3 regions of the Streptomyces sp. NPDC007157 genome follow, and region 3 is predicted to be linked to each of the others. Evidence: riboswitches for the same ligand, from Rfam matches in the RefSeq annotation. Region 3 holds a riboswitch; each other region holds the start of a gene.
The links. Region 3 has a riboswitch for S-adenosylmethionine ahead of ABZ642_RS22295 (hypothetical protein). Riboswitches for the same ligand answer to the same signal wherever they lie in the genome.
Positions count from the first base shown of each region.

Region 1: linked by a shared signal. The riboswitch ahead of thrC (threonine synthase) and the one ahead of ABZ642_RS22295 (hypothetical protein) in region 3 are both predicted to bind S-adenosylmethionine.
Region 2: linked by a shared signal. The riboswitch ahead of ABZ642_RS06875 (putative leader peptide) and the one ahead of ABZ642_RS22295 (hypothetical protein) in region 3 are both predicted to bind S-adenosylmethionine.

Region 1 is NZ_JBEYFE010000010.1:244,353-248,322, reverse strand. Features, by position in the region: gene ABZ642_RS20750 (trehalose-6-phosphate synthase) at 1-1,060, opposite strand, end outside; gene ABZ642_RS20745 (glucosyl-3-phosphoglycerate synthase) at 1,143-2,087, opposite strand; SAM riboswitch class I at 2,245-2,407, shown strand; gene thrC (threonine synthase) at 2,426-3,712, shown strand; gene ABZ642_RS20735 (MoaD/ThiS family protein) at 3,760-3,970, shown strand, end outside.
Region 2 is NZ_JBEYFE010000003.1:303,971-307,940, forward strand. Features, by position in the region: gene ABZ642_RS06870 (MFS transporter) at 1-1,181, opposite strand, end outside; SAM riboswitch class IV at 1,535-1,648, shown strand; gene ABZ642_RS06875 (putative leader peptide) at 1,684-1,800, shown strand; gene ABZ642_RS06880 (ABC transporter substrate-binding protein) at 2,022-3,641, shown strand; gene ABZ642_RS06885 (ABC transporter permease) at 3,645-3,970, shown strand, end outside.
Region 3 is NZ_JBEYFE010000012.1:13,849-17,818, forward strand. Features, by position in the region: gene ABZ642_RS22290 (helix-turn-helix transcriptional regulator) at 1-478, opposite strand, end outside; gene ABZ642_RS22295 (hypothetical protein) at 2,092-2,559, opposite strand; SAM riboswitch class IV at 2,617-2,726, opposite strand; gene ABZ642_RS22300 (DUF3293 domain-containing protein) at 2,979-3,512, shown strand; gene ABZ642_RS22305 (hypothetical protein) at 3,551-3,760, shown strand.

The DNA of each region.
Region 1 (3,970 bases), on a different contig from region 3:
TCCAACCCGCCGTACCGTACGTCGAGTTGATGTCGTCCGCGACCCGCTGCACCTCGGCCGTGTAGTCGCGGTACACGGCGAGGTCCTGCCGCGACGGATACGCGAACGCGACATGCACCACCCGCTCCCGCCACTCGGGGTGGTCGTCGAGCAGCTCCCGGTACGCCAGCAGCCCCCGCACGATGTTCTTCGACAGCTCGGTCCGGTCCACCCGGACGATCGTCCTGCGGCCCTCCCCGATCTCCTCCCGCAGCGCCCGCATCCGCTCGTCCACGTCCGGCTGGTGGGACCGCTTCCGCAGGAACTCCGCGTCGGCCCCCAGCCCGTGCACCCCGATCCGGGTCTCCCCGGCCGCCGGGATCCCCGGGCCCAGCACCGCATGACAGCAGGCCACGAACGCGTCCGCCCACCGCCGGGTCAGGAACGCCGCGTGATCGGCGCCCAGGATCCCGCTCAGCAGCTCCGCCGCGATGTCGTCGGGGAGCAGCCGGAAGTAGTCCGGCGGTGCCCACGGAGTGTGGGAGAAATGGCCGATACGGAGATCCGGCCGCAGCCGGCGCAGCATCCGCGGGGCCAGCGCCAGGTGGTAGTCCTGGATGACGACCACCGCACCCTGGCCCGCCTCCTGCGCCAGCGCCTCCGCGAACGCCTGGTTGTAGGCCTGGTACGACGCCCACCGCCGCCGGAACTCCGCGTCGAAGACCGGCTCCAGGGGGGTCTGGTAGAGCATGTGGTGGACGAACCAGAGCACCGAGTTCGCGATGCCGTTGTACGCGTCCGAGAACACGTCCGGGTCGATGTCGAGCATCCGGACCTGCTGCCCGCCGGTGTCCCCGGCCGGCAGCCGGCCGCCCTCGGCCCGCCGTACCGCCTCCCGGTCGCCGTCGCTCAGCGCCGCGCACACCCACACCGCGTTCGCGTCCGGCCCGATCGCCGACAGACCCGAGACGAGCCCGCCGCCGCCCCGCTTGGCGTGCAGCGCACCGCCTTCGCCCACTTCATACGAAACCGGGCCGCGGTTGGACGCGACCAGCACCTCAGCACCGCTGGTGGAAGCCATACGCCACAACCTAGCCCGGCCCGGAAACGCTCAAACGTACGGCCGTGCCCGACGCGCCGCCGTATACGGCCGTACGTAGAAGTCACGCCACCCGGCGCTCGGCGTACTCGGCGATCTCCGCCATCGGCGGCCGTTCCTCGGTGTCCACGGAGTAGGTGCGCGGTTCGAAGCCGTCCTCACCGCGTTCGAACTGGGTGAGGGAGGGGCGGATCAGGTGGCCGCGGGCCAGCCGCAGCTGGGCCGTGCGGTAGATCGCGGCGGACATCCGGCCGAGGGCCTGGCCGTCCTGGTGACGGTGTTTGCGGACCCCCACGTCGACCTGGGCGAGGGCGTCCAGGCCCACCAGGTGCAGGGCGTCGACCAGCATGCCCAGCTCCACGCCGTAGCCGACCGGGAAGGGAAGCTGTTCGAGGAGCGAGCGGCGGGCCGCGTACTCGCCGCCGAGCGGCTGGACGAACCCGGCCAGCTGCGGCCAGTGCATGTTCAGCAGCGGGCGGGCCATCAGTTCGGTGACCCGGCCGCCCTGTCCGGCCGAGCCGGCGAGCGGACGGTCGTACATCGCCTTGACCAGGTCCACGTCCGGGTCGGTCAGCAGCGGGCCGACGATCCCGGTGACGAAGTCGGAGGAGAAGTCACGCAGGTCGGCGTCGATGAAGCAGACGATGTCGCCGGTGGTGACCAGGAGGGAGCGCCAGAGCACCTCGCCCTTGCCGGGGACGGCGGGGATGCGCGGCAGGATCGTGTCGCGGTGCACGACCCGGGCGCCGGCCGCCGCGGCCACCGCCGCCGTACGGTCGGTGGAACCGGAGTCGACGACCACGATCTCGTCGACGAGCGGCGCCTGCCGCATCAGGTCGTGACGGATGATCGCGACGATGTCGCCGACGGTCGCCTCCTCGTTGAGCGCGGGCAGCACCACGGAGACGGACTGCCCGGTGCGCTGCTTGGCGGCGAGTATCCGGTGCAGCGGGCGATCGTTCATGGACCAGGAGCGGGTGGCCAGCCAGCGCTCGACTTCTTCCAGCACAGTCAGCGGCTCCTCACTGTCACGATCACACTGCGAGGTGTGATCCATCTCGCGGTTCGGACGACACTCTCAACTGTCCTGGCCTTCGGTTACAGTCTTGAACAACGCCGATGACCATCGCATGTCCTGGGGTCACCGGTCGTTGACAACCGCATACCGCTCATCCAGAGGGGCAGAGGGATACGGCCCGATGAAGCCCCGGCAACCCTCCAGTCGGTTACTCGTGGATCGCTGATCACTGTCGATCACTCGCGAGGCTCCCGGCTAGGGAAGGTGCCAAATCCGTCTCACGGCGAGATGCGTCGTGAGGAAGATGAGGAGAAAGGGCCTCGCCTCACATGGCTGTGCAGACTGCTGCGACCACCACCGACTCCACGACCGTCGACCTCGGTCCCGCCACTGCCCTGAGCTGCCGCGAGTGCGGCCACCGGGTGCCGCTCGGCCCGGTGTTCGCCTGCGAGGAGTGTTTCGGCCCGCTCGAGATCGCGTACGACTTCTCGGCCTACGACACCGAGGAGCTGCGGAAGCGGATCGAAGCGGGTCCCGCGAACATCTGGCGTTACGCGCCGCTGCTGCCCGTCCCCGCGGACGTGGCGACCAAGCCGAACATCAACCCGGGCTGGACCAAGCTCGTCCAGGCCGACAACCTGGCGAAGGAACTGGGCGTCACCGGCGGCCTGTACGTCAAGGACGACTCCGGCAACCCGACGCACTCCTTCAAGGACCGGGTCGTCGCCCAGGCCGTCGAGGCCGCGCGCGCCTTCGGCTACACCACCCTCTCCTGCTCCTCCACCGGCAACCTGGCCGGCGCGGTCGGTGCCGCCGCCGCCCGGGCCGGCTTCCGCTCCTGTGTGTTCATCCCGCACGACCTGGAGCAGGGCAAGATCGTCATGGCCGCGATCTACGGCGGCGAGCTCGTCGGCATCGAGGGCAACTACGACGATGTGAACCGTTTCTGCTCCGAGCTGATCGGTGACTCGGCCGGCGAGGGCTGGGGCTTCGTCAACGTCAACCTGCGGCCGTACTACGCGGAGGGCTCCAAGACCCTGGCGTACGAGATCTGCGAGCAGCTCGGCTGGCGGCTCCCGGACCAGCTGGTCGTTCCGATCGCCTCCGGCTCGCAGCTCACGAAGATCGACAAGGGGCTGCAGGAGCTGATCAAGCTCGGGCTCGTCGAGGACAAGCCGTACAAGATCTTCGGCGCGCAGGCCGAGGGGTGCTCGCCGGTGTCGGTGGCGTACAAGGCGGGCCACGACGTGGTGCGGCCGCAGAAGCCGAACACCATCGCCAAGTCGCTGGCCATCGGCAACCCGGCCGACGGGCCGTACGTCCTGGACATCGCGCGCCGTACCGGCGGTGCGGTGGAGGACGTCACCGACGAGCAGGTCGTCGACGCGATCAAGCTGCTCGCGCGGACCGAGGGAATCTTCGCGGAGACCGCGGGCGGGGTGACGGTCGGAGTCACCAGGAAGCTCATCGAGAATGGGCTGATCGATCCGGCGAAGTCGATCGTTGTACTCAACACGGGTGATGGACTGAAGACGCTGGACGCCGTGGCCGGGACGGGGCTCACGGCGACCATCCGTCCGAATCTCGAGTCTTTCCGCGAGGCCGGGCTCGCCTGAGTCAGCCGTAGAAAAACAGGGCGTTGCCCCCGATCGGAGGTTCAAACGTGAGCGTCACCGTTCGCATCCCCACCATCCTGCGCACCTACACCGGTGGTCAGGCAGAAGTCAGCGCCGAAGGCGGCACCCTCGGCGAGGTCATCTCCGACCTGGAGAAGAACCACACCGGGATCGCCGCCCGTGTTCTCGACGACGAGGGCAAGCTGCGCCGGTTCGTGAATGTGTACGTCAATGACGACGACGTGCGGTTCGAGCAGG
Region 2 (3,970 bases), on a different contig from region 3:
GCGGCCAGTACGGCGGTGGCCGCGCCCGTGCCCAGCCCCCAGCGCACCCCCGCGTGCTGGGAGATCCAGCCGATGACGGGGGCGCCGACCGGGCTGCCGCCCATGGAGATCACCGTGTAGACCGCCATCACCCGGCCCCGCATGGCGTCGCTGACCTCCGACTGGACGAAGGCGCTCACCGCCGTGTTCAACGTCATCAGCGTGAAGCCGGCCGGCAGCAGCAGGGCGAGGAAGGCGGGGTAGGTGGGCATGACCGCCGCCAGTGCCTCGAAACCGCCGAACAGCAGCGCGCCGACGACGACCGTCCGTACCCGGGGCGAGACCCCGCGCGTGGCGGCGACCGTGCCGGCGACGGTGCCCACGGCCAGTGCGGTGTTCATGAGGCCGAGTCCCCGGGAACCGACGTCGAAGACGCGCCCGGCGAACAGGGTCAGCGTGGTGGGGAAGTTGACCGCGAAGGTGGCGACCAGGCCGAAGACGGTGAACACACCCACGAGTTCGGGTCGGGCCGCCACATAGCGCAGCCCCTCCGCGCCCGCCCCGGTCCACGGCGGCCTGGAGGCGGCGTGCGTCTCCGGTGACCGTGGCCGGATCGACAGCAGACCCGCGAGGACGACGGTGAAGGACACGGCGTTGAGGGCGAAGACCCATCCGGTTCCGATCGCCCCGATCAGCACACCGGCGATCGCGGGACCGATCAGGCGGGCGGCGTTCAGGGACAGGATGTTCAGGCCCGCCGCTTTCGGGATCAGGGGCCGTCCGACCAGTTCGGTGACGAAGGACAGGCGTGCCGGGTTCTCCACCGTGAACACGCAGCCGAGCGCGAACGACAGGACGTACAGCAGCCACAGCGCGGCATGGCCGGAGAACACGATGACCGTCAGGAGCAGGGCCTGGACCGCGTACAGCGTCTGGGTCCACAGGAGCAGGGTCCGGCGGTCGTACCGGTCGGCGATGACCCCGCCCCACAGGCCGAACAGCAGCACGGGGGCGAACTGGAGTCCGGCGACCCAGCCGAGCGCGGTTCCGCTGTGGGTGAGCGTCAGGACGAACCAGTCCAGCGCGACACCCTGCATGGCGCTGCCGATGTTGGACACCAGGCCCGTGCTCCAGTAGATCCGGTAGTCACGGACCCGCAGCGCGGCGAACACCCCTGCAGGAGCAATGCTGTTGACGGCCATGCCTCTCATTCCGACGGGTTGCGGCGGGGCGGTCGGGTGTGCGCGCGACGGACACGCCGGTGAAAAGGGCCGCGCGGCGTATTCACGCGCTTCGAGGAGAAGGAGGTGAGCTGAGCTGAGGGGAGCTGGTGGTCAGCGACAGGTCTGGTCGAACTGGTCGGCCCGGCGGCCCACCCAGAACGGGTCGAGCAGCACGGCGCGTGCCTGACCTGCGGTCTCCATGGCCGGATCAAAGCACACGACACAAGGTGCGTCCACCACGCGTCCCGGCACTTGAGATGGTCGCATCCGCTCGAACGGGACATCGGTCGCGGCATTGACGTACGACAAAATCGATCCGTACGATCGCCAACGGCATTGAGTGTCAGCGTCAAGCCCTGGCTCGCTGACCGGCAACCCTCCCACGCGGTGGGGTGCTCCAGGTGAAAGCCCGGCGGGTTCACCGATGACTCCCGCAAGCGCGTGGCCCCGTGACGGGGGCCGGAGACGAGGAGGGACCGGCATGCGACACAGCGATGACCCGGCCGCCTCCCCCGCCGACGCCACGGCGTACTCCCGGCTCTCACGCCGGCGCCACATCGATCTGAAGCGCTCGACCAGCTGCCTCTGTCGGGTCTGACCAGGCCCGCCTGCCGCCGGTGACCTCTGTCACCGGCTACGGCCTCTTCGTGCCGCCCTTCCCCTCGCCACCGGTCCCCGGTGTCGTCCACCTGCCCTGCGTTCGCCCTCCGTCTGCACAGCGCCTCCCCCGGCCGGGGCCGCACGCCCCTGCACGGCCGTGCCTCGCGCCCCGACACCCGGCACCCCGTGCCGGGTGACACGAGTAGGAGAAAGCCCTCCGTGACTGCACTTCCGGATTTCAGACCCTCCCGATGGGCGCCCCTGGCCGCGCTCCTGACCACCAGCGTCCTGCTGACCGCGTGCGGTTCGGGCGACGACGGCTCCGGCGGCGGAAGCGGCCCGGCGAAGAACGGCGGAACCCTGACCTTCGCGGTGGGATCCGACGCCGGCTGCGTGGATCCGCAGCAGGTCGGCAGCAACGACACCATCTACTCGGTGCGCCAGATCGTGGACTCCCTGACCGACCAGGACCCGAAGACCGGCAAGATCGTGCCGTGGCTCGCCAAGAGCTGGGACATCAGCACCGACGCGACGACGTTCACGTTCCACCTGCGGTCGGGGGTCACCTTCAGCGACGGCTCCAAGTTGACCGCCCAGGTGGTCAAGGACAACTTCGACGCGGTACCCAAGCTCGGCGCCCTGGGCACCCTCGCCGAGGGCTATCTGAGCGGCGTCAAGAGCACCGCCGTGGTCGACCCGCTCACCGTCAAGGTGTCCTTCAAGCAGCCCAACGCGCAGTTCCTGCAAGCGACTTCGACTCACTCGCTGGGTATCGAGTCGTCGGCGAGCGTGCGGAAGTCCCCGCAGCAGAAGTGCAGTGACGGCGTGGTCGGCTCGGGGCCGTTCGAGCTGAAGCAGTACGTGCAGAACCAGTCGGTCACCCTGGCCAGGCGGACCGGGTACGACTGGGGTTCCTCGCTGTGGTCGAAGAAGGGCGAGGCCTACCTGGACAAGCTGGTGTTCAAGGTCGTGCCCGAGGCGGGAGTGCGGGCCGGCAGTCTCCAGTCCGGGCAGGTGGACGTGATCAGCAGCGTCGGCAAGGCGAACGAGGCGGCGCTCAAGGGCGGCCAGGTCGCCCTGCAGAGCCGGGCCAACCCCGGCGTGGTGTTCGGTCTCGGACTCAACAACTCGCGGCCCCTGCTGAAGGACACGAAGGTGCGCCAGGCGATCCTGGCCGCCGTCGACCGGAAGCAGATCGCCGACACCGTCTTCCCGACCGGCACCCAGCCGGCGACCAGCATCCTGGCGCACACCACGCCCGACTACACGGATCTCTCCTCGGACCTGTCCTTCGACGCGGCCAAGGCCAAGTCCCTGCTGGATCAGGCCGGTTGGAAGGCCGACGGCGACGACGTCCGCACCAAGGGCGGCAAGAAGCTGAGCCTGACCATCACCTGGTTCCCCAACTCCGCCACCAACCAGCCGGCGCTGGAGCTGGTTCAGCAGCAGCTCAAGGCCGTCGGGATCGACGTGGTGCTCAAGCAGCTGCCGGTCACCCAGTTCGCCACCACTCTCCAGTCAGGTGACTTCGACGTGGTGTGGGGGAACGTGACCCGCGCCGACCCCGACATCCTGCGCGGCTCCTTCTCCTCCCAGCTGGGCAACTTCTACCACCTGCCCGCCAGTTCACTGGACACGGCGCTGTCCGCGCAGGCCGCGACCACGGACACCGCGAAGCGCAGGCAGCTGGTCACCGAGGCGCAGCAACTGATCGTGCGGAACGCGTACAACGTGCCGGTCGTGGAGCTCCAGACCCAGCTGGGCGTCGCGAACAAGGTGCACGACCTGGAGTTCGACTCCGGGAGCCGCGTCCAGCTGCACGACACCTGGATCGGGTAGCGGATGCGGCGCTATGTGATCAAACGGCTGGCGCAGGCGGTCGGGGTGCTGTGGGCGGCGTACACGGTGTCGTTCCTGGTGCTGGACTTCCTGCCCGGCGACCCGGTCTCCGCGATAGCCGGGGCAGGAATGGACTCGGGGGAGGTCGACCCGGCCCAACTCGCCAAACTGCGGCACGAGTACGGCTTCGACAAGCCCGTGCTGGTGCAGTACGCGGAGTATCTGGGCCGGGCGGTGCGCGGGGACTTCGGCGACGCGGTCTCCACCGGCCGCCCGGTGACCGCCACGCTGGCCGACGCGCTGCCGCAGACGCTCCAGCTGACCGGTGC
Region 3 (3,970 bases):
TCGGACGACGCAGCACGGCCTCCTCGATGACGAAACTCATGAGGGGCGCGGGCCATCGCGAGAAGATCTCCTGCCTTAGCATCCGAGCAGCCACCCGCTGTTCGATCGTCTCCTCGTTGAGGAGTGGGCGTCTCATCGCGAAAACTGCTCGTGCGTACTCCTCCGTCTGCAAAAGCCCTTTGACCACGTGTGTGTCATAAGCGTGCAGCTCAACCGCCTCCGCCTCCAACCGAGCCGCATCCCGAAAGAACGCCGGGAACTGCGCTCGCGCAACCTCCTCCTTCAGCTCCTGCAAGACCCCGCCCGCGTCCAACAGTTCGTCAGCCACATCGATGAACCGAAGCGGCGGCACCCGCCTCCCCTGTTCGAACGCCGCGATCGTGGATGCCGAGTACCCGGTCCGCGACCCGAACTCTGCCCGCTCCAGACCCGCCCGCAGCCGGAACCGTTTCAGCTGCCGCCCGAACACCCGCAGGATGCCCGAGCCCGGCTCCGCCGGACCCGCCGGCTCCGGCTCGCTGTCCGAAGCGGCGGCCCCGTCAGGCTCCCTCACCAGTTCAGTCACCCTCCTGGTCACCTCCAGTGCTCTCCGGGAAAGCCCGGTCACGTCATGTCACTCCCACGGGACTCACGCTAGAAAGCACCAGTTCACAGCACCGGAGAAACCCGAAAGTTCACCGGATCAAGTTCAAGCCGCTGGATAGGCCGCCTCGGTCCGGCCCTCTCGGCAGTCCCGGCAGCGGGCGTGCGGGTCGTGTGTACGGAACGCGCGATCGCAGCCGTCGCAAGTGGCCATCGGTGCGGGCCGTGACGGGGGTGTCGCCGTCCCTCTACCCCGAAGAGGCGCTGTCGGCAGCGGTGGCGGTAGGAGAGCGGTCAGGCGGTATTCGAGGAGCCGGGCCGGGTGATGGATCGGGACGGCCTCGGACGGCAGGCTGGCCGTGAGGGTGCGCCTGATCTGGTCAGGTGTGGCCGAACGGGCGAGCCACGTCTCGACGGCGGGCACGAGCCGCTGAACGTCCCGCACGGACAGCAGCAGCCGCGAGTCCACGAGGCGCAGGCGGGCCAGAAGCTCGGCCGCAGGACCGGTGAGTCCCGTACCGGCCTCAAGGCCAACAGCTTGCGTAGGCACGGGCGTTGACGACGACGAAGCGGACCGCAGGGCATCCGCAGACTCCGGCACCGTAGCCGGTACGTCGTCGGCAGGGACCGGCACGGCCAAAGGCTCCGGCGGCTCACCTCCAGCCCCTTGGACAGACGCGTCGACCGCCCCGCGCCCCCTCACCGAGCCCCGTACAGCCCCCGGACAGTCCAGGAAGAACGTGCGCGTGGCGATGCGGCCACCGCCGAGCGGCACCCGGCGGCGGACCAGATACCCGGCCTCCTCCAACTCCCTCAACGCCTTGCCGATCGTCACCTCTCCCTCCGAAAAGCGCAGGCTCAGAGCCTTGATGGTCACCGAGGCGCCGTCAGGCAGGGACTGGATGTGCACACCGATGCCGATGGCGGCGGCCGAGAGGCGAGGGTGTTGGGCGAGGTGGTTGCCGACGACGGTGTACCGCTCGGTGTGGCGGTGCCGTACGTGGAGGACTCCGGCGCGGGGTGCGTCCGGTGGGAGTTGCGGAGGCGCGGGCAACGAGTGCTCGGGCGACGGGTACGCGGGCACGGCCGCGTTAGACTGCGGGTCAGCCATTGGGGAAGCTCGACTCTTCCTGAGTGGTCAGGCCCTCGTTGGGATTGCCGTCCTGCCGGGGGCCGTTCTCTGTCTGTGGTTGTGTGCCGCGACCGTACCTCACCCACCCGACCACCTGACGCTTCCGTCACTCGAACGAGTGGCACCCCAACTCGCGTACCGGCAGGGTGGGTTTGGTTGGGTTGGTTGTTTCCCAAAGGCTTTGAAGAACATCGCGCACCACCGGGTCGCGGGACTCCGCGTCCCGGCGCCGACGTGCGCAGTCGTCATCCGGGGCCGGCCGCGGCACACACACCGCGTACAGGCAATCCAACCCCGCTCACACAGTGCCGCCGTAAGCGCGTCGGGCCTGTGCGTGATGACTCACGTACGAACCCGGCCGTCAGCGATCCCAGTCGTCAGAGGAACGCAGCGCCTTCGTCCGCCTCGTATCCCCAACAGAGACCAGGCATGCCGCCATGCGCGCAGGTACAGGTGCCCGTCTCCTCGGCCTCGACGCTCTCCTCGGCTTTCCCTGCCTTCTCGGGCTCTGCGGAGACTGGGTCCACCTGATCCGCCTGATGCGAGGGCGCGTCCCGGCGCGGGTTGAGACAGACAGCCACCAATGTGGCGTCGCCGATACGGCTGTTGCTCAGCCGCTCAGGCACACCGTCCCGCTGTTCGACGGCCCGAGCTTGCAGGGGCCGATCCGAGGTGCGGTAGAAGGCTATGTCGGATCCGCGGTCGAGCCATTGGCCGAAAAGGTCATCGGTCCCCGGCGAACCGAGGCCACTCGCCTCAGCTGTGCGAAACAGTTCCCGAGCGGCGGTGAGGTCGATGACCGGCAGGCCCGCGCGGCGGGGCTCTGTCTCGGAGGGAACGGACATGATGGGGCAGCCTCCCGGAGTCGAAGGACCCCGGTAGCGCACGTGCCGCACCCCGGTGATCTGCGGTTACCCACGCACCACGTGCGTGGATCGGTCGTGTCCCGGGGCATCCACAATGGACCGGACGCCGTCCAGCGAGCCGGGGCTTGGCGCTGGAACTCATGATCGAGCGGAAAAGTAACATCCGTCGCGGGCCCTCGCAATGTGCTCCAAAACCCTTGCTTCACGACCGGATTCGTGGCAACTTGCCGTTCGGCCAGCCCGGCCGAGCACCGCCGGGGGTAGCCATCGGTCGGTTGTCTCCCACACCGTGTGAGTAGCCTTCCAAAGCAACACCGCGCTCCCATGACCCCATGGGAGCAGGCATCGATCTCCCTGCCCGACGTGTAAGGGGGTCCTTCGTTCCGCAGGAGGCCCTTGTGCACGCCGTAGACGCACCCGAAGACGCACCCGACACGCCCCAGAACTGGGAGCTCTACCGTCTCGCAGTCGTGGACATCCACTTCCACGACCGGACCGTACGGGTCGAACCGCGTTCGCCAGGCACGGCCGAGGGGGCCTTCCCGGAACCGGCCGGGGACGCCACCCTTCATGTGATCACGGCCTGGAATCCGCGTGGCCGTACCGCCTCCGCCGAGTACAGCACCCGTGCTCACGGCTTGTTGCTCGACGAGCTCGACCGGCAGCGACTCACCTGGTGGCCCGCGACGGGAGGCGACGCGTGCGGTACGCACGTCGAGGAGAGTGTCGCCGTCGTCGGCTTGAGCGACGGCGCGGCGCGTGAACTGGGCCGACGCTTCGGCCAGGACGCGATCTTCAGCTGGACTCCCGACGCATGGCGGGTGTCCGCGTGCGACAGCAACACCGTCGCCATGAGTGGATGGGCGGCGTTCCCGAGGAGTGATCGGAGGGCATGGCGTCCCCCGGCTGACGGGACTCAGGACGGCCGCTGACCCCGCACGAGCGCCGACGTACGGCAGGAGCGATGACGATGGGCATGTACCCCATGCGGACCCCGGACCACTGTCCCCACTGCGGCAGGACCCTCACCGGCCCGCCGGCCGAGCGGGTCAGAGCCCACGACTTCCCGGCGGAGGTGACGTACGAGACCGACCCTCTGTGCGGTGCGCGCTGGCACGTGTGGGACAAGACGTCTCCACTGCGCCGCCTGGCCCGCTCCTTCGTGGACAGCGCGGACTGACCTCGCGATACTCCGCGGACGACGCGAACGGCAACGCCGTCCGCGGCAGGGATGAAGCCCCGCTACGTCCGGTGGACACAGGACCGCCGGAACTCGGCCGGTGACGCCGAAACGCCCATCGCCCATCGCCCATCGCCCATCGCCCATCGCCCATCGCCCATCGCCCAAGGTCACGATACGTACGAAGCCATATGGATTGTCAGACCCCAT